One region of the Brevibacterium sp. K72 genome, then DNA from elsewhere that is predicted to be linked to it. Evidence: riboswitches for the same ligand, from Rfam matches in the RefSeq annotation. Region 1 holds a riboswitch; each other region holds the start of a gene.
The links. Region 1 has a riboswitch for thiamine pyrophosphate ahead of ACQ1RG_RS07250 (TenA family protein). Riboswitches for the same ligand answer to the same signal wherever they lie in the genome.
Positions count from the first base shown of each region.

Region 2: another riboswitch for thiamine pyrophosphate. It lies ahead of thiM (hydroxyethylthiazole kinase); the one in region 1 lies ahead of ACQ1RG_RS07250 (TenA family protein).
Region 3: another riboswitch for thiamine pyrophosphate. It lies ahead of ACQ1RG_RS08805 (ECF transporter S component); the one in region 1 lies ahead of ACQ1RG_RS07250 (TenA family protein).
Region 4: another riboswitch for thiamine pyrophosphate. It lies ahead of thiO (glycine oxidase ThiO); the one in region 1 lies ahead of ACQ1RG_RS07250 (TenA family protein).

Region 1 is NZ_CP191582.1:1,646,676-1,652,446, reverse strand. Features, by position in the region: gene ACQ1RG_RS07265 (HutD family protein) at 1-227, opposite strand, end outside; gene ACQ1RG_RS07260 (VOC family protein) at 294-656, opposite strand; gene ACQ1RG_RS07255 (ATP-grasp domain-containing protein) at 774-1,790, shown strand; TPP riboswitch at 1,808-1,910, shown strand; gene ACQ1RG_RS07250 (TenA family protein) at 1,908-2,591, shown strand; gene ACQ1RG_RS07245 (dihydroxyacetone kinase subunit DhaK) at 2,579-4,267, opposite strand; gene ACQ1RG_RS07240 (hypothetical protein) at 4,431-5,624, shown strand; gene ACQ1RG_RS07235 (phytoene desaturase family protein) at 5,702-5,771, shown strand, end outside.
Region 2 is NZ_CP191582.1:109,226-114,996, reverse strand. Features, by position in the region: gene ACQ1RG_RS00575 (LacI family DNA-binding transcriptional regulator) at 1-483, shown strand, start outside; gene ACQ1RG_RS00570 (substrate-binding domain-containing protein) at 602-1,720, shown strand; gene ACQ1RG_RS00565 (ATP-binding cassette domain-containing protein) at 1,741-2,562, shown strand; gene ACQ1RG_RS00560 (sugar ABC transporter permease) at 2,559-3,770, shown strand; TPP riboswitch at 4,006-4,109, shown strand; gene thiM (hydroxyethylthiazole kinase) at 4,097-4,957, shown strand; gene thiE (thiamine phosphate synthase) at 4,954-5,661, shown strand; gene thiD (bifunctional hydroxymethylpyrimidine kinase/phosphomethylpyrimidine kinase) at 5,658-5,771, shown strand, end outside.
Region 3 is NZ_CP191582.1:1,993,229-1,998,999, forward strand. Features, by position in the region: gene ACQ1RG_RS08800 (ABC transporter ATP-binding protein) at 1-917, opposite strand, end outside; gene ACQ1RG_RS08805 (ECF transporter S component) at 917-1,546, opposite strand; TPP riboswitch at 1,572-1,680, opposite strand; gene ACQ1RG_RS08810 (universal stress protein) at 1,771-2,748, opposite strand; gene ACQ1RG_RS08815 (DUF4916 domain-containing protein) at 3,015-3,554, opposite strand; gene ACQ1RG_RS08820 (MmgE/PrpD family protein) at 3,771-5,267, shown strand; gene prpB (methylisocitrate lyase) at 5,267-5,771, shown strand, end outside.
Region 4 is NZ_CP191582.1:2,493,082-2,498,852, forward strand. Features, by position in the region: gene ACQ1RG_RS11140 (mismatch-specific DNA-glycosylase) at 1-420, opposite strand, end outside; gene ACQ1RG_RS11145 (SRPBCC family protein) at 469-948, shown strand; gene moeB (molybdopterin-synthase adenylyltransferase MoeB) at 932-2,098, opposite strand; gene ACQ1RG_RS11155 (thiazole synthase) at 2,095-2,880, opposite strand; gene thiS (sulfur carrier protein ThiS) at 2,882-3,118, opposite strand; gene thiO (glycine oxidase ThiO) at 3,115-4,296, opposite strand; TPP riboswitch at 4,287-4,389, opposite strand; gene thiE (thiamine phosphate synthase) at 4,413-5,090, shown strand; gene ACQ1RG_RS11175 (ketopantoate reductase family protein) at 5,087-5,771, shown strand, end outside.

The DNA.
Region 1 (5,771 bases):
CCGTCGATCGACAGGACCACCTCGGCGGTGGGACAGAAGATCCGATCGAGTCCGGGCAGGGACGAGAACGGACCCGGACGATCGAGGCGGGCGATGCTCAGCCGCCACCGGCGGCGATCCGGGGTGAGGCGCGCGGATTCGTCGAGTGAGACGAGTTCGGTCGTCTCACCTGCGCCATTGGCCCACGGTCTCGGTGCGATGTCGTCGAACGACGCGATGAGGTCCATGCTCGCCATCGTAGACGCGGGCGCCGTCACGGCTGGCCCGCGCCGCCTCAGTCGGCCGGCACCGCCTCAGCTGACGCAGAGGCAGAACGGATGGCCGGCGGGGTCGAGGAAGACGCGGAAGGTCTCCCCCGGCTGCACCGCGGCCTTGCCGGCACCGAGTTCGATGACCTGTGCCTCTGCGGTGTCAAGGTCGTCGACCATGACGTCGATGTGCATCTGCTGCGGATGCTCCTGGCTGGGCCAGCTCGGGGCGTGGTAGTCCTCGACCTGCTGGAAGCAGATGGGCGGCCAGGAGTCGGATGTGATCTCAGCCCACGTGCCGTCGTCGTCGACGCGGACCTGCCAGTCGAGGAGGTCGCCGGAGAAGCGGGCGAGCTCACCAGCATCCGGAGCGTCGAGAACGATCACGGGCTGCTTTGCGATAGCCATAGCCTGAGTCTACGCCGGTGGACGGACGCGGTGAACGGCTTCGGCCGGGAATCCCCGGACCCGTAGGATTGTTGAGCAATACGTCCAGCGTTCCGACACGACATCGAGAGGCCTTCCATGAGCACCCAGCAGCTGCCCGTCGCCGACAGGCCCGCGGTCTACATCATCCACGACAACCCGGAGTGGATCACCCCCTTCGCCGAGGCGCTCGAGTCCCAGGGCGTCGACTACGTCGAATGGCTGCTGCCCGGAGCGACGATCGACCTGGCCGCCGAGCCGCCCGAGGCCCTCTTCTGGTCCCGCCTCTCCGCGTCCTCGCACACGCGCACCGACCCGCATGTCAAGGACTTCGGCCGGGCGGTGCTCGCGTGGCTCGAGGCCGCCGGTCGGACGGTCATCAACGGTTCCGACGTCTACGAGCTCGAGGTCAGCAAGATCCGCCAGCACCGTGAACTCGCAGCCCACGGCTTCGACGTCCCCAGGACCGCCGCCGCGTTCGGGAGCACCGCGATCACCGAGGCGGCTGCGGACTTCGCTCCCCCGTTCATCACCAAGCACAACCAGGGCGGCAAGGGCCTGGGCGTGCGCCGGTTCGACTCCCACGCCGACCTCGAGCAGGCGATCGCCGACTTCGGACCCGACGGCGCGGACGAGCCGATCGACGGCATCACCCTCATCCAGGAGTACCTGCAGCCGGCCGCACCGTTCATCACCCGCGCCGAGTTCATCGGCGGCCGGTTTCACTATGCCGTGAGAGTCGATGTCTCTGCCGGCTCGTTCGAACTCTGCCCCGCCGACGCGTGCGAGATCCTGACCGCTGGGACCGCCGGGGACCAGCGCACCGCCTCGGCGCCGGTCAGCCAGTTCACCCGGCGCGAGGAGATCACCGCACAGACCCCGCTCATCGGCCGACTCGAGGAACTGCTCCGCGACCTCGGCATCGACTTCGCCGGTGTCGAGTTCATCGAGACCACCGACGGCCGGCAGGTCGTCTACGACATCAACACGAACACGAACTACAACTCGGCCGTCGAGGAGGCCGAGCGTGCGGCCGGCCGGCAGCCCGCGGCAGCGCGCATCGCCGAGGAGTTGAGCCTGCGCCTCGGCGCGGTTGCGGGCATTCCCGTGCCCTGACCGGGCCTGATAGTCTCAGACCACCACAGGGGAGCGCCTGACCCGGCGCTGAGAGTGCGAAGGCAGACCCTTACACCTGATCCGGATGATGCCGGCGGAGGAAGTTGGAGGAGACGAATGATCACTGTGTCCCAGGGCGGCGCCGTCGAGGCGCTGCGCGACTCAGCGGACGAGGACTGGTCGGCCGCGGTCGGCCACCGGTTCGTCGAGGAGCTCTTCGCGGGCACCGTGCCTGACGACGTCATGGCGACCTACCTCGTCCAGGACTACCAGTTCTTCGAGGATTTTCTCGCGATGCTCGGCGCGTGCGTCGCGCATGCCGACCGGATCGAGGCGAAGCTCCGCTTCGCCCGGCAGCTGGGGTTCCTCGAAGCCGATGAGGATTCGTACTTCATCCGCGCCTTCGCCGAGGTAGGGGTGACCGAGGACGACTACGCCGACCCTGTCCTCCTCGCTCCGACAGAAGGCTTCCGCGAGGTCATGCGGACCGCCGTCGCCTCGGCGTCGTACCCGGATCTCCTCGTCGTCCTCGTCATCGCCGAATGGCTCTACCTCGACTGGGGTGAGCTCGAGCGGGAGATGCCCACCCGTGCCGTCCACGTCGGCTGGATCGACCTCCACCGCGGTGAGGACTTCTCCGCGTGGGTGCAGTTCCTCGTCGACGAACTCGAACGCGTCTTTCCCCGGGGTGATGACGCCGAGTCGGTCACGACCCGAAAGCGGCTGACCGCGCTGTGGGGGCGGGCCGTCGGGCTCGAGCGCGCGTTCTTCGATGAGGCGTACCGGGCTCAGCGTTCGTAGACCTCGGCGGCCGCGGTGAAGAGCAGCGAGATCCCGACCGCGCCCGCGTCGGGGGTGCCATGGCCGCGCCCGTCGACATAGCTCGCACGACCGCGCCTGGCCTGGAGTTCGGCCGTGGCCTGGGCGGCGTCGGCGGCCGTCTCGGCGGCCGAGGCGAATCCTCCGCTCAGCGCTGAGGCGGTCGGTTCGAGGACGTCGATGACCGTCCGGTCGCCGGGCTCGGCTCCGCCGACGCGGCGGATCGCCGCCGAGCCAGCCGCGGTCGCCTGCTCCCAGACGGTCCTCGGGTGCTCGTCGTCCCCAAGCTTCGCGTATCCGGCGTTGAGCTCCTGGAAGAGCAGGCCGAGCAGAGGCCCGCTCGTGCCGCCGACGCCGTTGAGGAAGGCACGTTCGGCGGCGGCGAATCCCGCCGCGTCGGCCTCCTCCATGAGTCGGGTCGCATGGCGGAGACCGCCGCGGAGGTTGTCGCCGAAGTCGCCGTCACCGGTGACCTGGTCGAGTCGCGTGAGGTGGCCGTGATGCTCTTCGGCGAGTTCGGCGAAGCGGATGACGACGGCGGTCTCGAGGTCGGTGCTGCGATCCTGTGCGCGGGTGCGCAGTGTGCCCACGTCGGTCTCGTCTGCGCCACCCTGGTCGGTAACGCGTTCGGCGATAGATGCGGTCGGTGTGCCGTCGGCGACGGGCGCGGGGAAGGCCGCAGTGCAGGTGGCGGCTTCCCACCAGTCCAACCACTGCGGCTGCATTCGGGTGAGCGTGATCGAGAAGCCGGTCATGTCGAGGGCGGTGACGTAGTCGCCGACGAGGGACGCCGCGACCTTCTCGCCCTTGGCTTCGAGGGCGCGGGTGACGGCGTCGAAGACGTTGAAGAGCTCGATCTGCGTGCTGGCACCGAGTCCGTTGACGAAGACGAGGAGGTCGCCGTCGGCGGGGTCGCCTGCGACGGCGGCGTGGACCTCGTCGACCATCCTCGCCACGAGTGCGTCGAAGTCCTCCCGGTCGATCGAGGAAGCGGCACGTTCACCGTGGATGCCGACCCCGTACTCGAGCGTTCCCTCGGCCAGATCGAAGGCGGGCCTCCCTGTGTGGGAGTCGGTCTGGGCGCGGGCGGCGACGGCGAGGCTGCGGGAACGGTCGGCCACTTCGGCGCCGAGGTCGGCGAGTTCGTCGAGCCCGAGCCCGGAGTCGGCGGCGGCACCGAGGATCTTCTCGACGACGACGGTCGCTCCGGTGCCCCGGCGGCCGGTCTCGGTCTCGTCGCTGTCGGTGGCGATGTCGTCGTCGACGATGACGGTGCGTGTCGGGATGCCCGCGGCCTGGAGGCGTTCGGCGGCGATGGCGAAGTTGATGACGTCGCCGGTGTAGTTCTTGACGATGTGGAGGACCCCGTCTGCTCCGGCGACGGCGCGCGAGGCGGAGTAGATCTGCGCGTTGTGCGGGGAGGCGAAGACCTCGCCGGGCACTGCCGCATCGAGCATGCCCTGCCCGACGAAACCGACGTGCATGGGCTCGTGGCCCGATCCGCCGCCGGAGACGAGGCCGACTCGGCGTTCAGGGGTCCGGGTGCGGGAGCGGACGAAGAGCGGGTCCTCGGTGAGGGCCACACGGTCCGAGTGGGCGCGGGCGAAGCCGCGCAGGGCACTGATGGTCGGGGTGGGCGAGACGAAGAACGCGCTCATGGAGATCCTTTCGCAGGTCAGCGTCGTGTGCCGGTCCGGTGGGCAGTCGACGGCCACCGGCTGTGCGGACGGTGCCATGCTATACCTGCCCGGCGGAGTGGCAGGGTGGCTGTTCACCTGCCGACCGTCGGCGGATCCGCCCGGCTCGTGGCACTATTGACCGATGAACGATTCCCCCGTCGACCACGATTCCGAATGGATCCCGTTCGGGCTGTTCCGCCCCGACATCATCGAATCCGTGCCGCCGAAGTTCTTCCCCACCATGGTGTGGGGATACTTCGAGACGGAGGATGAGGACGGCGAGACAGGGTGGATCGAACGGACCACCGAGGGCGCGTCGTATGCGACGATCCTCTCGCAGATCGCCGGCTTCCTCGTCGAGACCGAGTCGGCGAACGCATGGGTCGACGACGACGTCGACGAGGAGACCGACGGCACGAGCGCCGACGCCCCGGTCAACAGCACCCTGTCCGATCTCAGCGGCGACGTCCTCGTCGAGGAGGCCTCGGCGGCCTTGTCCCGGCTGAAGATCTACCCTCTGCCCGAGGGCCACGAACCCACCGGCCGCTACGTCGCCATCCTCTGCGACGACGACCCGTTCGAATCCGGCAACGTCGAACTCCTCAACGAGGACGTCAGCAGTGAACTCATCGAGGGCCTGCTGCGTGTCGCGCAGATGCGCTTCGCCGAGACGCTCTCCTTCAGCCCCTTCGACGACGAGGCCGACGACGCCGGGGCGTCGGCAGGCGACGCTCGCACCACCGCAGCCGCGGCAGAGTCGACCGGCCCGGCGGCCGAAGTGCCGCCGCCTCCCGTCACGACGTTCGGGGACCTCTTCGCCGGTTGGGCTTTCCTCCCCCTGCCCGCCGACGTCGATGTCAGCGCGGTCTGGTCGCTCATCCTCACCAACGACGCCGACGACGTCATCCGGTGGTACACCCGACGCACACCGCTCCTCGACGAGAACCTGCTCACCGGCGTCCTCTCGAGAACGGCGTTCGAACTCGAGCTCGGACTCATCGACAGCTTCGACGAAGACGACGAGGCCTCGCGGCTGACCCGCGAGACGCTTCCCGAGCTCAGCACCCTCGTCCCCGCCGACTCACCGACCGGCCCCCTCGACCCGCGGGTGGGAGCACTTGCCACTCGCGCCCTGCCCGAGGGGGAGACCCCGATCGTCGCGAACCTCTTCCTCTTCGGCACCGACCAACTGGGAACGAGCAGCGTCGTGAGCGTCAGGGAGCTGACGGCGGACACGGTCGTCCTCGGCGACGCCGAGCTCGACGGCTTCGAAGAGCTCGGCCTCATCCGCTCGGCCCTGCGCGACATCCTCCACAACGGGATCGGCGAGTTCTGATCGCGATTCGCACCGCAGCGCGCAGCCCGCGGCACGCACTCTCAGCCCGCCTCGGGCGTCTGACCTAGACTGAAGCCATGAGCACCCAGCCTGATGTCGTCGTCGTCGGATCCGGCCCCAACGGTCTGGCGGCCGCCGTCACCATGG
Region 2 (5,771 bases), 1.5 Mb from region 1:
GTCATCGGCGACCGATCCCTGATCGAATCGCAGGCGCGGAGGTTCGCAGGCATCCGCGAGGTCCTCGCCGGTCGCGGGGACATCGGCTGGCGGGCCTACCTCGAGACGGGTGCCCACGACCAGTCGAGCGCGAAGAACGTCGTCGCCGCCCTGCTCGGGTCCCGGGCCGCCCCGACCGCGCTCATCACGCTTTCTGCGACGGTGACGATGGGGGCGATCGACGCGAGCCGGCGACTCGACCAATGGCCCGCGGTCGTCGGCATCGACGACTTCCCCGGAGCAGACCTCCTCGACGTCACCGTCGTCGACCCGGATGTCGACGCGATGTCCGCCGAGGCGGTGCGGGTCCTCACGGGGGACCACCGTCGCAGCTCCGGAACAGGGTCGATACCCCTCCTCACCTCGGCGAACGGCCTCACCCCGGTCCGCCTCATCCGTCGCGGCAGCGGTGAGGAGTCACCGCGCCAGGTCGCAGCACGCTGAGCAGGCGGCTGTCGGATCCTCGGAGGGAATTCCGCGCGGACAGTTGACAAACCTCATCGGTGAGCGAAATATGACTACCATCCTGACAACGTTGTCAGAATGAGGAAAGGTTTCGAGAATGCGCAGTTCCCACACCCGCGAATCAGCATCGCCGAGGCGCGCCCACCGCCGGCTCACCGTCCTCGGTGCCGCCGTCGCGATCTCCGCGCTCGCCCTCAGCGGCTGCGGCAACCAGAAGGGCCAGGGCAACGACGAGGCCGGATCCGGTACCGGCTCCGACGGTGACGTCACCATCGCCCTTCTCCTGCCCGAGTCGAAGACCACCCGCTACGAGTCGCTCGACAAGCCGAATTTCGAGAAGTACGTCGCCGAAGCGAACCCGGATGCGACGGTCGAATACCGCAACGCCAACCAGGACGCCTCCCAACAGCAGCAGCAGTTCGAGGCTGCGGTGACCGAAGGAGTCGACGTCATCGTCCTCGACCCGGTCGACGCCTCGGCGGTCGCGTCGTCCCTGGCGAAGGCCGAAGCGAAGCAGATCCCCGTCGTCTCCTACGACCGCTTCTTCGACGGAGCCGACTACTACACCTCGTTCGACAACAAGAAGATCGGCAACCTTCAGGGTCAGGCCCTCCTCGACGGGCTCAAGGCCAAGGGCGTCGACCCGAAGTCCGGGCCGGTGTGGATGGTCAACGGCGACCCGAAGGACCCCAACGCCGCCGACTTCAAGGCCGGTGCCGAGGAGACCCTCAAGGCCGCCGGCGTCGACATCGCCGCCAGTCACGACACCCTCGACTGGAACCCCGATGACGCCCGGCAGTGGGTCGAAGGCCAGCTGCAAGGCGGAGGAGAGAAGCCGATCGCGATCTACGCGGCCAACGACGGCACGGCCGGTGGGGTGCTCGCCGCAACGACGAAGGCGAAGCAGGAACCCGTCGTCACCGGCCAGGACGCCGAAGTCGACGGCCTGCAGAACATCCTCAAGGGCGAGCAGTACGCGACGATCTACAAGTCCATCCCGCCGCAGGCCGAGTACGCGGCGAAGGCCGCGGTCGCGCTCGCCAACGGCGAGGAGCCGAAGGCCGCGACGACGTACAAGGACACGCCGACCGACTTCGTCGAAGCCAAGGTCGTCACGAAGGACACGATCAAGGACATCGTCGGCGACCAGATCAAGGCCTCGGACATCTGCTCGGGCATCGATGAGAAGCTCTGCGCCGATGCCGGAATCGAGTAGGGGACGCTGAGCGCACGCCGATGACTTCACAGACGAACGAGCCGACGCCCGCGTTCGGGCGGGCGTCGGCGACCACACAGCCCGTGCTCGAACTGCGCGGAATATCCAAGCGCTTCGGTGCCGTCCAGGCACTGACCGACATCAATCTCACCATCGGCCGCGGCGAAGTCGTCGGGCTCGTCGGCGACAATGGTGCCGGCAAGTCGACGCTCGTCAAGATCATCGCCGGCGTCCATGGCGCCGACGACGGCGAGCTCCTCATGGACGGCCGCCCGCAGAGGTTCTCCTCACCCAAGGACGCGCAGAAGGCGGGGGTCGCCACGGTGTTCCAGGACCTCTCCCTGTGCGAGAACCTCGACGTGGTGGCGAACCTCTTCCTCGGCCACGAGGACACCCGGGCCGGCGTCCTCGACGAAGTCGCCATGGAGGCGAAGTCGTGGGAGCTGCTGCGCAGCCTCTCGGCGAAGATCCCCAGCGTCCGGGTGCCCATCGCCGCCCTCTCCGGTGGTCAGCGGCAGACAGTCGCGATCGCTAGGTCCCTCCTCGGCGAACCGTCGATCGTCATGCTCGACGAGCCGACCGCGGCCCTCGGAGTCGCCCAGACCGCCGAGGTGCTCAACCTCATCGAACGCCTCCGCGACCGCGACCTCGGCGTCCTCCTCGTCAGCCACAACATGGCCGACGTCCAAGCCGTGTGTGACCGCGTCCACGTCCTGCGCCTGGGCAAGGACGCCGGCGACTTCCCCGGTGATGAGCGCACCGACGTCCTCATCGCCGCCATCACGGGAGCCAACGACAACGTCGTCACCCAGCGGGCGGCACGCAGGGGTGAGCGCCGATGACCCGGAACTCGTTCATCACTGACGAACGGATCTCGCAGGAGGGGTTCGTCCGCACCTTCGTCCGGCGGATCAGGGAAGGCCAGCTCGGCTCGTTCCCGGTCATCCTCGCCCTCGTCATCATCGTCATCGTCTTCCAGTCGGCGAACAGCAACTTCATCTCCCCTGCCAACCTCGTCAACCTCTCCACGCAGGTCGCCTACCTCGCGATCCTCGCCCTCGGGATCAACCTCATCCTCCTCCTCGGCGAGATCGACCTCTCGCTCGCCCAGCTCGGCGGACTCTGCGCCTCCGTGCTCGGCGTCCTCGTCGTCCGCCAGGGAGTGCCCCCGCTCATCGCCCTGACGATCATGCTCCTCCTCGGCCTCGTCGTCGGTGCCATCCAGGGCTGGTTCTTCGCCGTCGTCGGCATTCCCGCCTTCGTCGTCACCCTCGCCGGTCTGCTCGCGTTCACCGGACTGACCCTGACGACGCTCGGCACGCAGAAGAACCTCTCGATGGCCGACACGTTCGCCTTCGATTTCGCGAGCTACTACTTCCCCGCGATGTGGGCGTACGTCTTCGGCGCGGTCGCGGTCATCGGTTTCGCCGCCGGGCTCATCCACTCGAAGCTGCGGCGGCACAACGCCGGACTCGACAGCGCGAGCTGGACGTCGGTGATCATCCGCATCGTCCTTCTCACCGCAGTCGTCTTCGGCTTCCTCATCCTCGTCAACCAGGACTTCGGGCTGGCGATGCCGTTCTTCCTCATGCTCGTCATCGCGATCGTCATCGACCTCGTGCTGCGGAAGACGAAGTACGGCCGATCGATCTACGCCGTCGGCGGCAAGGTCGAGGCCGCCCGGCGCGCCGGCATCCGGGTGACCTGGGTGCGCATCAGCGTGTTCATGACCGCCGGTGTCCTCGCCGCGCTCTTCGGCTTCGTCAAGGCCGGGGTGACGACGAACGCGGGATCGACGCTCGTCGGCACGCAGGACCTCCTCAACGCCATCGCGGCGGCCGTCATCGGCGGCACCTCGCTCTTCGGCGGGCGCGGATCGGCGTGGGCCGCTGTGCTCGGGGCGCTCGTCGTCGGAGCGATCAACAACGGCCTCTACCTCATCGGCTTCAACTCCGATGCGCAGCAGATCATCACCGCGCTCGTCCTCCTCACCGCCGTCGTCATCGACGCGATCAGCCGCCGCGGCCAGCGCTACGTCGGCAGAGGGTAGGCGTCGGAGGGTGGGCGACAGAGGTCTGACGGCTGCCGGTAGGCAGCTGGGTCGGTCGCCGAGGCGGAACTGAGTCACTTTTCGCCCGATCAGTCGGTTCAAGACCAGATCGATCGGACGAAAAGTGAATCATCGGGGCCGGGCGGCTGGATTGAAAGTGGGGTCGGGTGGGTTCGCGGCGGTGGGCCGTGCGGGCGCCGTCGTCGCCCCCTAGGTGTCGGTGATACAGTCGGGGGCAAATGACATGGGGTGCCCGGTGCGACTCGCGCAGGGCTGAGAGAACACCCATCGAACCTGATCTGGGCCATGCTAGCGAAGGGATCGTCATGACCGACATCGACCTGTCGTCGGCGCATGCGCGGCTGCGCGCGTCGAACCCGCTCATCCAATGCATCACGAACACGGTCGTGCAGCAGTTCAGCGCGAACGTGCTCCTCGCCGTCGGGGCGTCACCGGCGATGCTCGACCACGACGCCGATGCCGCGCAGTTCGCCCACCTCGCCGGCGGTCTGCTCGTCAACTTCGGCACAGCGACGAACCAGCAGTTCCTCGCCGCCGACGCCGCCGTCGACGCCGTCACCGAGGATGCCAAACCCTGGGTGCTCGACCCCGTGAGCATCGGCGCTGCCGACCACCGCACCACCCGGATCCGCCGCGCCGCGGCCGCCCACCCGACCGCGATCCGCGGCAACGCCTCGGAGATCGCGGCACTGGCCGGAGCCGGAGCGGGCGGGCGCGGGGTCGAGTCCACCGACGAGGTCGACGCCGTGCTCCCGGCCGCCGCCGAGCTCGCCCGCACGACCGGCGCCATCGTCGCCGTTTCCGGTGCCCGGGACGCCATCGTCGCCCACATCGACGGGGCCGACCACATCGCCCGCGTCGACGGGGGACACTCATTCATGCCGCTCGTCATCGGCACCGGCTGCTCACTCGGCGCCGTGACCGCCGCCTACCTCGCCGCCGTCCCGCCGGCGGGGACGAGTTCGCAGGCGGGCCCGGCAGGATCGGCCGCGTTCGAGCGCTTCACCGCAGTCGTCGCCGCCCACGCCCACTTCGCCGTCGCCGGAGAGGCCGCCGCCACCGGGGCCCTCGGCCCCGGCACCTACTCGGTGCACTTCCTCGACGCGCTCTTCACCACCGACGACGAACGGATCGGCCGCGCCCGGGTCGAGGTGACCACAGTATGAGCGGGGATCGGCTCGCGGGCATCGACACCCGCCTCTATCTCGTCACCGATACCGCGCAGTGCGCCGGGGCGGGTCGAACCGTCGCCGAGACCGTGCGCGCGGCCGTGACCGGGGGAGCCGGTGTCGTCCAGGTCCGCGACAAGGACATCGACGACGCCGAATTCCTCGTCCTCACCCGTGAGGTCATCACCGCCGTCACCGAGGCGACCGCCGGGACCGACCGCCGCGTTCCCGTCTTCCTCAACGACCGGGTCGCCGTCGCCCGCCGCCTCCTCGACGAGGGCAGCGACGTCCACATCCACGTCGGCCAGACCGACACCCCCGTCGCCGAGGTGCGCGACCTCCTCGGCGACGGCCCCCTCGTCGGCCTCTCCGCCGCCGAACCCGAGGAGTTCGCCACGGCCCAGGAGACCGGCGGCGTCGACCTTGTCGGCATCGGACCGGTCTTCGACACGACGACGAAGACCGACGCCCCGGCCGGGATCGGTCCCGACCGCCTTGGCGAACTCACCGCCTCGGCGGGGATCCCCGCGGTCGCGATCGGCGGCATCGACGCCGAGCGCGCGCACGAACTGCGGGGACGAGGACTCGTCGGCATCTGCGTCGTCTCCGCGATCTGCCGCGCCGAGGATCCCGAGCAGGCGGCCGCGGACCTCCTCGACGCCTTCGGCGACGGCACCCGAAAGGACGGGGAACAGGCATGAGCGAGCGACCACCGATCGCGCTGTCGATCGCCGGCACCGACCCGAGCGGCGGGGCGGGAATCCACGCCGACCTCAAGACGTTCACCGCCCTCGGCGTGCTCGGGACGACG
Region 3 (5,771 bases), 350 kb from region 1:
GCGCCGTTGGGTCCGACGATGCCGACCGCCTCGCCGGCTCGGATCTCGAGCGAGAGGTCGGTGGTCGCAGGCACCCCCGCCCGTGGCCGGGCCGCACTCAGCCTCTCAGCGGTGAGCACCGTCCCTCCCGGCTCGCCGGATCGCAACGCTCCCGGCTGACGCGGGGGAGTGCGGGAGCCGGACTCGGGCACCCAGATCCCGGTGGCCCGGAGCACCTCGGCGAGGGCGGGATCACCGAAGACCGCGGACGGCGACCCGTGCGCGACGACGCCGTCCTGACCGAGGACGATGACGGTGTCGACGTCGTCCGACCACAGCCCCACCCGGTGCTCGACGACGATCATCGTCGCCGAGGTGGCCGCCTGGACCGTGAGCACCGCGTCCCGGACCGAGGCCGCCGAGGCGGGGTCGATGTTCGCCGTCGGTTCGTCGAGGACGATGACCTCGGGTGCCATCGCGTGGATGCCGGCGAGTGCGAGGCGCTGCTTCTGGCCCCCGGAGAGTGCGGCCGTGGGGTGGTCGAGGGGCAGGTCGAGGCCGAGCGCTGCCAGGGAGGCGGGGATGCGCTCGTCGATGACTTCGGCGCTCATCCCGAGGTTCTCCATTCCGAAGGCGACGTCGTCGCCGACGCGGGAGAAGATCACCTGCGAATCGGGGTCCTGGAGGACGAGCCCGGTCACACCTCGGCGAGGGTCCGGTGGGGCGTCGCCGATCACGAGGTCTCCTTCGGCCTCACCCGATTCGACGGGGAGGACACCCGCGATCGCGTGGAGCAGCGTCGACTTCCCCGCCCCTGACGGGCCGAGGAGGAGAACCTTCTCACCTGCGGCGATGTCGAGGTCGAGGGGGCCGACGGCGAGCGTGTCCCGATCGGCGTGCCGCCACGAATAGCCGCGAGCGCGGATCGGCAGACCCATCAGCGGATGCGGCCGGAGGCGAACGAGGACAGCGCCCCGGTCTTCGCGATCGCACGGTAGGCGTACCACGCACCGATGCCGGAGATGACGATGCCGGAGACGATCGCGCACACGGCGTAGGCGAGCTGGTAGGTCAGCTGCCATTCGGCGTTGTAGAGGATGTTCTCGCTCACGGCCATGAAGGCGGCTGCGACGAGACCGGACAGCGTCGTCACCCACAGCGTGAACCTCCGGTAGCCGAAGGCGGCGAAGACGAGTTCGGCACCGAGGCCCTGGATGAAGCCCGACAGGAGCACGGTCGAGCCGAAGTGGGAGCCGAGGACGCCCTCGACGATCGCGGCGAGCACCTCGCAGAGCAGCGCGGCACCGGGCTTGCGGATGATGGCGCCGGCCAGAGGTCCGGCGAGCACCCAGAGTCCGGCGATGAGTCCGATCGAGGGCGGGAAGGCCTGGAAGCCGAGTTCGATGACCTTCCAGCTGGCGGCGAGCACCCAGAAGATCAGGCCGACCGCGATGCCGAGCACCGCGGTGACGACGTAGTCGACGACGCGCCACTTCTTCGTCGGCGGGGCCTGCGTGTAGGCGGGTGCGGACTTCGCGGCGGTTCCGGGCGCGGTGGTTCTCGGCATTGTGCCTCCTCGTGTCGCAAGGAGGGGTAGAAGAGTCTCGACTTCCTTCGGCGGTGCTAGCCGCATCAGGTTCGAGGGTCTGCAGCATGATCTGCACTCTCAGCGCCCCTGCTGGCGCTCCCCTGTCGTGAGACTTACTGTACAGCACCCGCCGCGCCGCCTGTCGGGACCGCGTCAGGCGATCAGGCAGGCGGCGATGGTCGTCATGTGTCGTGCGGCTGTGGTCAGCTCGGGACGATCATCACCGGACCCTCGGCATGGTGGAGGACCCCGCGGGAGACCGAGCCGAGCAGCGCGCTCTTGACCGCTCCGCGACCACGCGTGCCCATCACCGTCAGCTGCGCCCGCTTCGTCGCCTCCGAGAGCATCGCGGTCGCATCGCCGACGACCACCGAGGTGGAGATCGGCAGACCCGGGAACTGCTCGCCGAGCGCATCCGCCTCCGCCGAGAGCGCGGTCTCGAGCTGCTTCTGCCGACGGTCGGCGACGTCGGCGCCGAGCTCGAGCTCGGGATACCAGTAGAGCCACTCCTCGCCGGCGGGCAGGACGGAGACGACCTCGAGTCCGGCCTCCCTCGAGGCGGCCACCTCGGCGGCGGTGAACATCGCGATCCGCGCGGCCTCCGAACCGTCGACGGCGACGACGACCGGTCCGCGGGCCTCGCCGCGCTGTGCTGAGTGCTGGGGGACGACGATCGTCGGGCAGTGCGCGTGCGGGGGCAGGGCCGTGGAGACCGATCCGAGCATGCGACCGAGGAACCCGCCGCGCCCTCGGGCGCCGACGATGACCACCTCGGCGTTGGAGCTGAGGTTGACGAGGACGCCGGCGGCGTCGCCGGATTCGGCCGCGTACGTCACGGGTTCGGGATGATCGGCGAGGAGTTCGGACGCCTCGGCGAGGAGCTTCTCGGCTCCCCGCAGTGCGGCCTCGTCCTCGGGTTCGGAGGGTATGGAGGCCATGTTCGGGTAGATCATCAGCGGCATCGTGAACGCCGTGACGACGGTCAGGGGGACGCCGCGGTGGAGGGCTTCGATCGCGGCGTAGCGCAGGGCCAGGGCCGCGAGTTCGGATCCGTCGAAGCCGACGAGGACGCCGAGGTCGCGGCTGAGTCCGGACTCGGCGGGCCGCGGGTCGGCGGCGCGGTCATCGGTCGGGTTCGCAGCGGCCTGGCGAGCGGGGTTCCGGTGGGCGTCAGCGTTCATGGCAGTCCTCTCGACGGGGCCTGACCAACCCTGACGATGACGGCGGCCCCGAAAACCACATCCGTCGTCGTCGCCTCCAGTCTACCAGTGCACTTCTACAGCGTGTAGAAAAGTCGCCGAGGCGGTCGCCGGGTTGCCGTGCGTTCGCCGGGTGCGTGGGATTGCCGAGCAGTGGACGCGCAGTGTCGATTCTGGGCGCGCGAATCGACACTGCGCGTCCATAACTCGCCGGGTTACGCCATGGCACGGGCCCGGTGCGCGCTGTCTCAGATGGGAAAGCCGAGGTAGCTCAGGGCTGCGCGGATGATGTGCTCCTGACCGTGGGAGAGTTCGCTCGCGATGTCCTCGCGCAGCGCCTCCGACGGCGTGAGCCAGTCGAGGCTGAGCGCGTCCGCGCGCGGGGTGCACTCGCCGCGGACCTCCATGACGAAGCACATCGAGATCGCGTGCTGACGCGGGTCGTGGAGGAGCGCCGCTCCCTCGGTGGGGAAGTACTCGGCGATGTGGAACGGCGCGATGGCCGGGGGGACGACCGGCAGCGCGAGCGGACCCAGGTCGTTCTCGGCATGGCGCAGCAGCGCCGCGCGGATCGACTCGTGGTAGCGGATGCGGCCGCCGACGACCTCGCGACCCAGGGTGCCGTCGTCGAGGCGGCGCAGCAGGAGGCCGATCTCCTCGACATCGCCGGCCTCTCCGACGCGGACGGGGATGGCATTGACATAGGGGATGGGAAGTCGGCGACGAAGCTGGGCGAACTCGTTGTCGTCGAACCAGTTCTCGTCGAAGTCGAGGGCAGTGCGGGTCATATCCCGATTGTGTCACAGTTCACCTCGACGGACGGGTGGGAGGAGGGGGGTCGAGGCGGCTCATGCCGGTCGGGTAAAGTATCTTGATGTCAAGATAAAACTCCGGCCGGGCCGCAGCGTCGCAGTGACGTGGCCTACAGTTGAGTCAACCACTCTCCGGCCAGCGGCGGTCGTGACATGGCCCGCAGCGGTCAACGACGATTGAAGGGATTGTCCATGATTGATCATGAGGTCCGTACCCACAAGAGCTCAGAGAACCTGGCTCGTGAGGATCAGCTCGCCTGGAAGATCGCCGAGGTCGCCTCCGACTCGACGCCCGTCGATCCCGAGGTCACCGAGATGGTGATCAACCGCGTCATCGACAACGCCGCCGTCGCGGCCGCCTCGGTGAACCGTTCGGCCCCCACCCACGCCCGCGAGCAGGCACAGGCGCACCCCTTCACCCCGGGTGCGACGATCTTCGGACTTCCCCTCGCCGAGCGCTTCTCCCCGGAGTGGGCGGCCTGGGCCAACGGTGTGGCCGTGCGCGAACTCGACTTCCACGACACCTTCCTCGCCGCCGAGTACTCCCATCCCGGTGACAACATCCCGCCGATCCTCACCGTCGCCCAGCACATGGGCATCGGGGGAGCGGACCTCATCAACGGCATCGCCACCGGGTACGAGATCCAGGTCGACCTCGTCAAGGGCATGAGCCTGCACCAGCACAAGATCGACCATGTCGCCCACCTCGGCCCCTCGGCCGCGGCCGGCATCGGTGCGATGCTCCACCTGCCCACCGAGGTGACCTTCCAGGCGATCCAGCAGGCCCTGCACGTGACGACGGCGACCCGCCAGTCCCGCAAGGGTGAGATCTCCTCGTGGAAGGCCCACGCACCGGCCTTCGCCGGGAAGATGGCCGTCGAGGCCGTCGACCGAGCGATGCGCGGTGAGGGCGCCCCGAACCCGATCTACGAAGGCGAGGACGGCTTCATCGCGTGGATCCTCTCAGGCCCCGAGGCCCGCTACACGATCCCGCTGCCGGGCAAGGGCGAGGCCAAGCGCGCCATCCTCGACACCTACACCAAGGAGCACTCCGCCGAATACCAGGCGCAGGCGCTCATCGACCTGGCCCGCAAGCTCGGCGGTGAGATCGAGGACCTGACGAAGATCAAGCGCATCGTCATCCACACCTCGCACCACACGCACAACGTCATCGGCACCGGCGCGAACGATCCGCAGAAGATGGATCCGAAGGCCAGCCGCGAGACGCTCGACCACTCGATCATGTACATCTTCGCCGTCGCCCTCGAGGACCGCGGCTGGCACCATGAAGACTCGTACACCCCCGAGCGGGCCGCCCGTCCCGAGACCGTCGAGCTCTGGCACAAGATCGAGACGACCGAGGATCCCGAGTGGACCCGCCGCTACCACTCGACCGACCCGAACGAGAAGGCCTTCGGCGGCCGCGTCGAGATCGAGTTCGAGGACGGGTCGACCCTGACCGACGAGATCGCCGTGGCCGACGCCCACCCGCTCGGCGCCCGCCCGTTCGTCCGCGAGAACTACGTCGAGAAGTTCCGAACGCTGTCCGCTGGCATCCTCACCGAGGCCGAGGCGAACCGCTTCCTCGACCTCGCCGAGAACCTCGAGAGCCTCGACGCGGCAGGCGTGGGCCAGCTGAGCTTCGCCGTCGAAGGGCTGAAGCACAGCGGTTCGAAGGGCATCTTCTGATGCTCGGGGCAACGACCACACCGGCCGAGCGCCGGAAGCGGTTCCGCGAGCTCCTCGCCGGCGACGAGATCGTCCAGTTCCCCGGCGCGATCAACCCGATCAACGCCCAGATCATCGAGCAGATCGGCTTCGAGGGCGTCTACATCTCCGGGGGCGCGTTCTCCGCAGCCATGGGCGTGCCCGACATCGGTCTGACCACCCTCACCGAGGTGGCCGACCACGGTCGTGCGATCGCCCGGGTGACGAACCTGCCGACGTTCATCGACGCCGACACCGGCTGGGGCGAGGCGATGAACGTCGCCCGCACCGTCCAGGAGTTCGAGGACGCAGGCATCTCCGGCATGCACCTCGAGGACCAGGTCAACCCGAAGCGGTGCGGCCACCTCGACGGCAAGGAGGTCGTGACCACGGTCGAGATGACCAAGCGCATCGCGGCCGCCGTCAAGGGCCGCCGGGATGAGAACTTCGTCATCTGCGCCCGCACGGACTCCCGTGCGGGAGAGG
Region 4 (5,771 bases), 850 kb from region 1:
CTCCGAGAGGCGCTCGACGAGCCTCGCCCCTCCGTCGCGCAACTCCTCGTTCCTCAGCTCATCGGCTCTCGCGGTGGCCCGACCGACGAGGTTGGTGATGCCGATGCCGCGGGAGAGCAGATGCTCCTCATCCTCGATCGAGAGGCCGAGAGACGCATCCACGAGGTGGTCGGTGAGCCCCGCCTGGTGGAGCGAGGGCCAGAAGCGGTTGCCGGGGCGGGCGAACGGGGCGTTGACCGCCGCCGTCCACAGACCCGGATTGATGCCGACGATCAGGAGGGAGAGCTGCCCGGAACCCGCGGGCAGCACATCGTCGATCGCATCGGGATCGTCGGTGGCGAAGCGGGCGAGATCGTCCTTGGTCGGTTTCCGTCCCGCCAGCGGGGACGGTCTGCGGGAGCTGCGGCTTTCCTCGGACACGTCCCCCAGACTACCGTCGAAGGACGACGAGCCGAACGGAGGTCCGGCATGAGCCACGCACACACCCGAGCGGAATCAGGCGAGTCCGCTCCGTTCCACTTCGAGACGACCTGGCGCGTCGCCGAAGCGGTCGAGCCGGTGTGGGACGTGCTCTCCGCCATCGACGACTGGCCTGGTTGGTGGCCGGGACTGGCGTGGGTGCACGCTGTCGACGGAACGCTCGCCGAAGGCTCCAGGGCGCAGATCGGTGTGCGCAGCCCCCTCGGCCTCTCCCTGTCGATGATGCTGCGCATCGAAGCGATCGACCCGCCCCGGCAGGTCGTGCTCAGCGCCGAGGGGGACCTGCGCGGTACCGGGGTGTGGACGCTGCGCCGGTCGGGACCGCTCACCGTCATCGATGCCGTGTGGTGCGTGACGACGACGCGTCTGGCCCCACGCCTGCTGCGCCCCCTGTCGGCCAGGATGCATGCCGCGGTCATGGCCGCAGGCGAGACCGGCCTGCGCCGTCGCCTCAGCGCGCGGGCGTAGGGGAGTCCGCGGCGGACCAGGCCTCGATCCCGCCGGCCAGCGAGCGCAGGCGCACTCCCTCCGGAGTGCCGGGAGCCGCGGCCGCCACGGCCTTCGCCGACCGGACTCCCGACCGGCAGTGGACGACGATGTCGGTGGCGGGGCCGACCACCTCGGCGAGGGCCGGCCACCCCCGGTCGACGACGACGTCGAGGGGCACATGGACGGTGCCGGGGATGGACTGGACCTGCCGCTCCCACTCCTCGCGGACATCGACGATGACCGCGTCGGCCCCCAACGCACGAGCCTCGGCGACGGTGACCTCGTCGACGGCGGGCGCCGAAGCTGCCGGGGGAGCCGCACACGCGACGGCGACCTCGGTGAGGTCGGTCACGGCAGGCCGATCCGGGTCGGCGGAGAAACGCAGCGTCGTGAAGGTCGTCCCCAGCACATCCGTGCGCAGGAGCCTGCCGATGAGGGGGTCCCCGATGCCGCAGATGAGCTTGACGGCCTCGGCGGCCATCGTCGATCCGACGAGACCGCAGAGGACGCCGAGGACTCCTCCCTCGGCACAGGTGGGCACCGAATCGGCGTCGGGGATGTCGGGGAAGAGGTCGCGCAGCATCGGTCCGTGACCGGGCACGAAGGTGCTCACCTGGCCCTCGAAGCGGAAGATCGTCCCCCACACGAGCGGGGTGCCGGTGAGCTCGGCGGCATCGTTGGACAGATACCGGGTCGCGAAGTTGTCCGCACCGTCGATGACGAGATCGTGGGCGGCGAAGAGCTCGAGTGCATTGTCCGGGCTCAGGCGTTCCGCGAGGGCGGTCACGGACAGATGCGGGTCGAGGCGCAGCAGCGCATCCCTGGCCGAGTCTGCCTTGGGGCGGCCGACGTCGGCATCGCGATGGAGGATCTGGCGCTGAAGGTTCGAGACCTCGACGCGGTCGTCGTCGATGACGGTGAGGAGTCCGATCCCCGCCGCCCCGAGGTACTGGAGCACCGGGGCTCCGAGGCCGCCGGCGCCGACGACGAGGACCCGCGCGGCCCGCAGCCGCCGCTGGCCGAGATCTCCGACCTCTGGGAGGCTGAGATGCCGCGCGTACCGGGCGAGCTCATCGGGCGTGAGCGCGTCGACGGGCTCGACGAGCGGGCGCAGAGGTGTCCCGCTCATGGCCCCATCACCAGGTTCTCCGTGGTGACCCTGCCCTCGTGAGGTGAGGAGGCGAGTGCCAGCGGACGCTTGGGGATCCGTCCCGCGCCCCGAGCCAGGCGGCCCGCCTCGACGGCGAGCGCCATCGCCCGAGCCATCGCCGGTGCGTCATGGGCGCGGGTGACCGCCGAGGCGAGCAGCACGGCCGTGCACCCGAGCTCCATCGCCAGCGCCGCATCCGAGGCCGTGCCCACGCCGGCATCGAGGATGACGGGCACCTGCGCACGGGCGACGATCGTCTCGATGTTGTGGGGGTTGAGGATGCCCAGACCCGAGCCGATCGGGGCCCCTGCCGGCATGACCGCGGCGACCCCGGCGTCCTCGAGGCGCTTCGCGAGCGCCGGATCGTCGTTGGTGTAGGCGAAGACCGTGAACCCGTCGAGGACGAGCTCCTCGGCCGCCCGGAAGAGCTCGACCGGGTCGGGCAGGAGGGTATCCTCGTCAGCGATGACCTCGAGTTTGACCCACGAGGTCTCGAGCGCCTCCCGGGCGAGCTTGGCCGTGAGCACAGCGTCCCGGGCGGTATAGCAGCCCGCGGTGTTCGGCAGGGAGCGGATGCCGAGGCGTTCGAGGAGGGCGAAGACCGAGTCCCTGGCGTCAGCGTCGAAACGGCGGATCGCCACGGTCGTCAGCTCCGTCGCCGAGGCGGTCAGTGCGTTCTCGAGGATGCTCAGGGTGCTCGCCCCTCCGGTGCCCATGACGAGGTGGGAGTCGAAGGTCGCTCCGTCGATCGTCCAGCTCATCTCAGCCTCCCTGCACAGCGGTGACGATGTCGACGGTCTGGCCGTCGACGATGGCGAACTCGGCCCAGAGTCCACGGCGGATGACCTCACCGTCGACGGCGAGGGCCACCCCGAGACGGCCTCCGTCGACGGGAGTCCCGTCCGTCGCGAGCTGCCTGCCGGTGACGTGCTCGACGAGCGAGCGGGCCGTGGTGCCTGAGGCGAGCTCGCTGCTCTCCCCGTTGAGTGTGATGGTCATGGTTCCTTCCTTGCTGTGGTCATCGCCGCCACGAGGCGCGGAGACGGGCTCTCGTTCGACTGTGCGGCTTCGGAGAAGCGGCGGGGAGCAAGGGCCGCGGGCGCCCCTGCGGGCAGCCACGGGGAGTCCGAGCCGCAGACGAGGTCGGCGCCGAAGCGGGCCCCGAGCGGGGTGAGGAGGACCCCGTGGCGGAAGTACCCAGTGGAGACGACGCAGCCGGGATCCGTGCGCCCGACGAACGGGAGATCGTCGGGGGAACCAGGCCGGGCACGGGCAGTGATCTCGGTGACCTCCGCGTCGAGGATCCCGGGCACGAGCCTTTCGGCGTCGTGGAGGAGACGGTGGACGCCCTCGGCGAGCACCCCGGGGCGACCGTCCTCCCGGGACGTGGCGCCGAGGACGAGCTCCCCGTCGGGACGGGGGACGATGTAGACGGGCCGACCGGCGACGAGTCCGCGGATGGTGCGGGTGAGCAGCGGTGGCGCGCTCGGGTCGGTGCGCAGCCGGATGATGTCGCCGTGGACGGCGCGCAGCGGCAGGTCGGGGGTGCCTGCGATCGATCCCGCCGCTTCTCCGGCGGCGAGGACGATCTGGTCGGCCGCGAGGCTGCGCCCATCGGCGAGGGTGACACCGATTGTTCGGCCGCTGACGCGGACGAGTCCGGTCGCCTCCTCACGGACGATGTCGTCGTCGAGGAGCGAGAGCAGGGCGCCGGTGATCCGTCGTGGGTCGATCGCATGGTCGCCGGGGATGCGCACCGCCCCGCTCACCCCCGGCGAGAGCGCAGGCTCGAGATCACGGGCCCGCGACCCGGTGATGAGCTCTACCTCGGACCCCGCCTCGGTCTGCAGAGCGCGCAGGTCCCGCAGGGTCGCGAGGTCCGCCCTGTCTCCGGCGCACACGAGGGTCTCGGTTCTCGTCTCGCCGAGGTCGTGCCCGGTCTCGGCGGTGAGTCGCGAGGCGAAGTCGGGGTAGAGATCGGCAGAGGTGCGCATGAGGGGGAAGAGCGGGGACTGGCCCCATGCGATCTCCGCGGCCGGGGCGATCATGCCGGCGGCGGCATACGAGGCCCCTTCGCCGGGTGCGGGGTCGATGAGCGTGACCGACGCTCCCCGGCCACGCAGTTCCCATGCTGTGGCGAGCCCGATGATCCCGGCCCCGACGACGATGACGTGCACTGTATTCTCCCTCCGGCGGCATGACCCGCATCAGGTGCGGCGGTCGGCACGAAGCCCTCTCAGCCTCCCAGCGAGGCTCCCGCGAACTCCTCTACTCTAGGAGCATGGTTCCCGCGATGACAACGTCCTCCGCCCAGCGAGACACGCAGACCACGACTCGAACCGCGCGTCGGCGCTCGCTCGAGGAGGCCCGCCTCTACCTCTGCACCGATGCCAGAACCAAGCAGGGCGATCTCGCCGCGTTCCTCGACGCCGCATACGCCGGGGGCGTCGACATCATCCAGCTGCGCGACAAGAGCCTGGAGGCACGAGAGGAGATCGCCGCCCTCGAGGTCCTCCGGGACGCCGCCCGCCGCCATGGCAGGCTCTTCTCCGTCAACGACCGTGCCGACGTCGCCCTCCTCGTCGGCGCCGACGTCTTCCACGTCGGACAGGGTGACCTCACGAGCGGCCAGGCCCGTGCCGTGCTCGGACCCGACGTCCTCCTCGGCCGCTCGACCCACTCGATCGACCAGGCGCTCGCCGCCGACGCCGACCCCGACATCGACTACCTCTGCCTCGGGCCCGTGTGGGAGACCCCGACGAAACCCGGGCGACCGGCCGTCGGCCTCGAGCCCCTGCGGGAGATCACCGGACGGGTGAACACCCCCTGGTTCGCGATCGGCGGCATCGCCGCCGGTGAGCGGCTCGACGCGGTGCGCGAAGCCGGAGCCGAGCGCATCGTCGTCGTCCGCGCCGTCACCGAGGCCGATGATCCCGCCGCAGCGGCAGCGACCCTGAAGGGAGAGCTGTGAGGATCCTCATCGCCGGAGCCGGGGCCACCGGGGGAGCGTTCGGCACCCGCCTCGTCGAAGCCGGACGTGACGTCACCTTCCTCGTCCGACCCGAGCGCGCCGAGGCGCTGCGCGCATCGGGGCTGCGCTTCATCGGCCCCGACGAGGACAGGACGAACCCGGTGGCCGTGACGACCGCCGAGGAGCTCGCAGCGAACCCGATCCCTGCGGACCTCGTCCTCATCGCCGTCAAGGCCGGCGGCCTCGACCAGGTCATCGACGACATTCGCCCGGCGATCGGGCCGGACACGCTCATCATTCCGTTCCTCAACGGCATGGCCCATATCGACCGCCTGGACAGGGAGTTCCCCGGGCAGGTGCTCGGGGGCCTCGTGAAGATCATCGGCACGATGCGCGGATACGACGTTGTGCAGATGACGGACATGGCGACGATGACGATCGGCCGCCTCGGCGGGGGAGAGGTGCCTTCCGGGATCGTCGAGGCCCTCGACGTCCCCGGCTTCCGCCTCCAGGTCATCGATGCCATCGATGACGCACTCTGGGAGAAGTGGGTCTTCATCGCCGCAGCCGGCGTGGTCACGTGCCTCTTCCGGGCGCCCGTCGGGGCGATCATGGCCGCCGGCGGCGAACCCCACGTCGTCGCGATCGTCGACGAGCTCGAAGCCGTGGCGATGGGCGCCG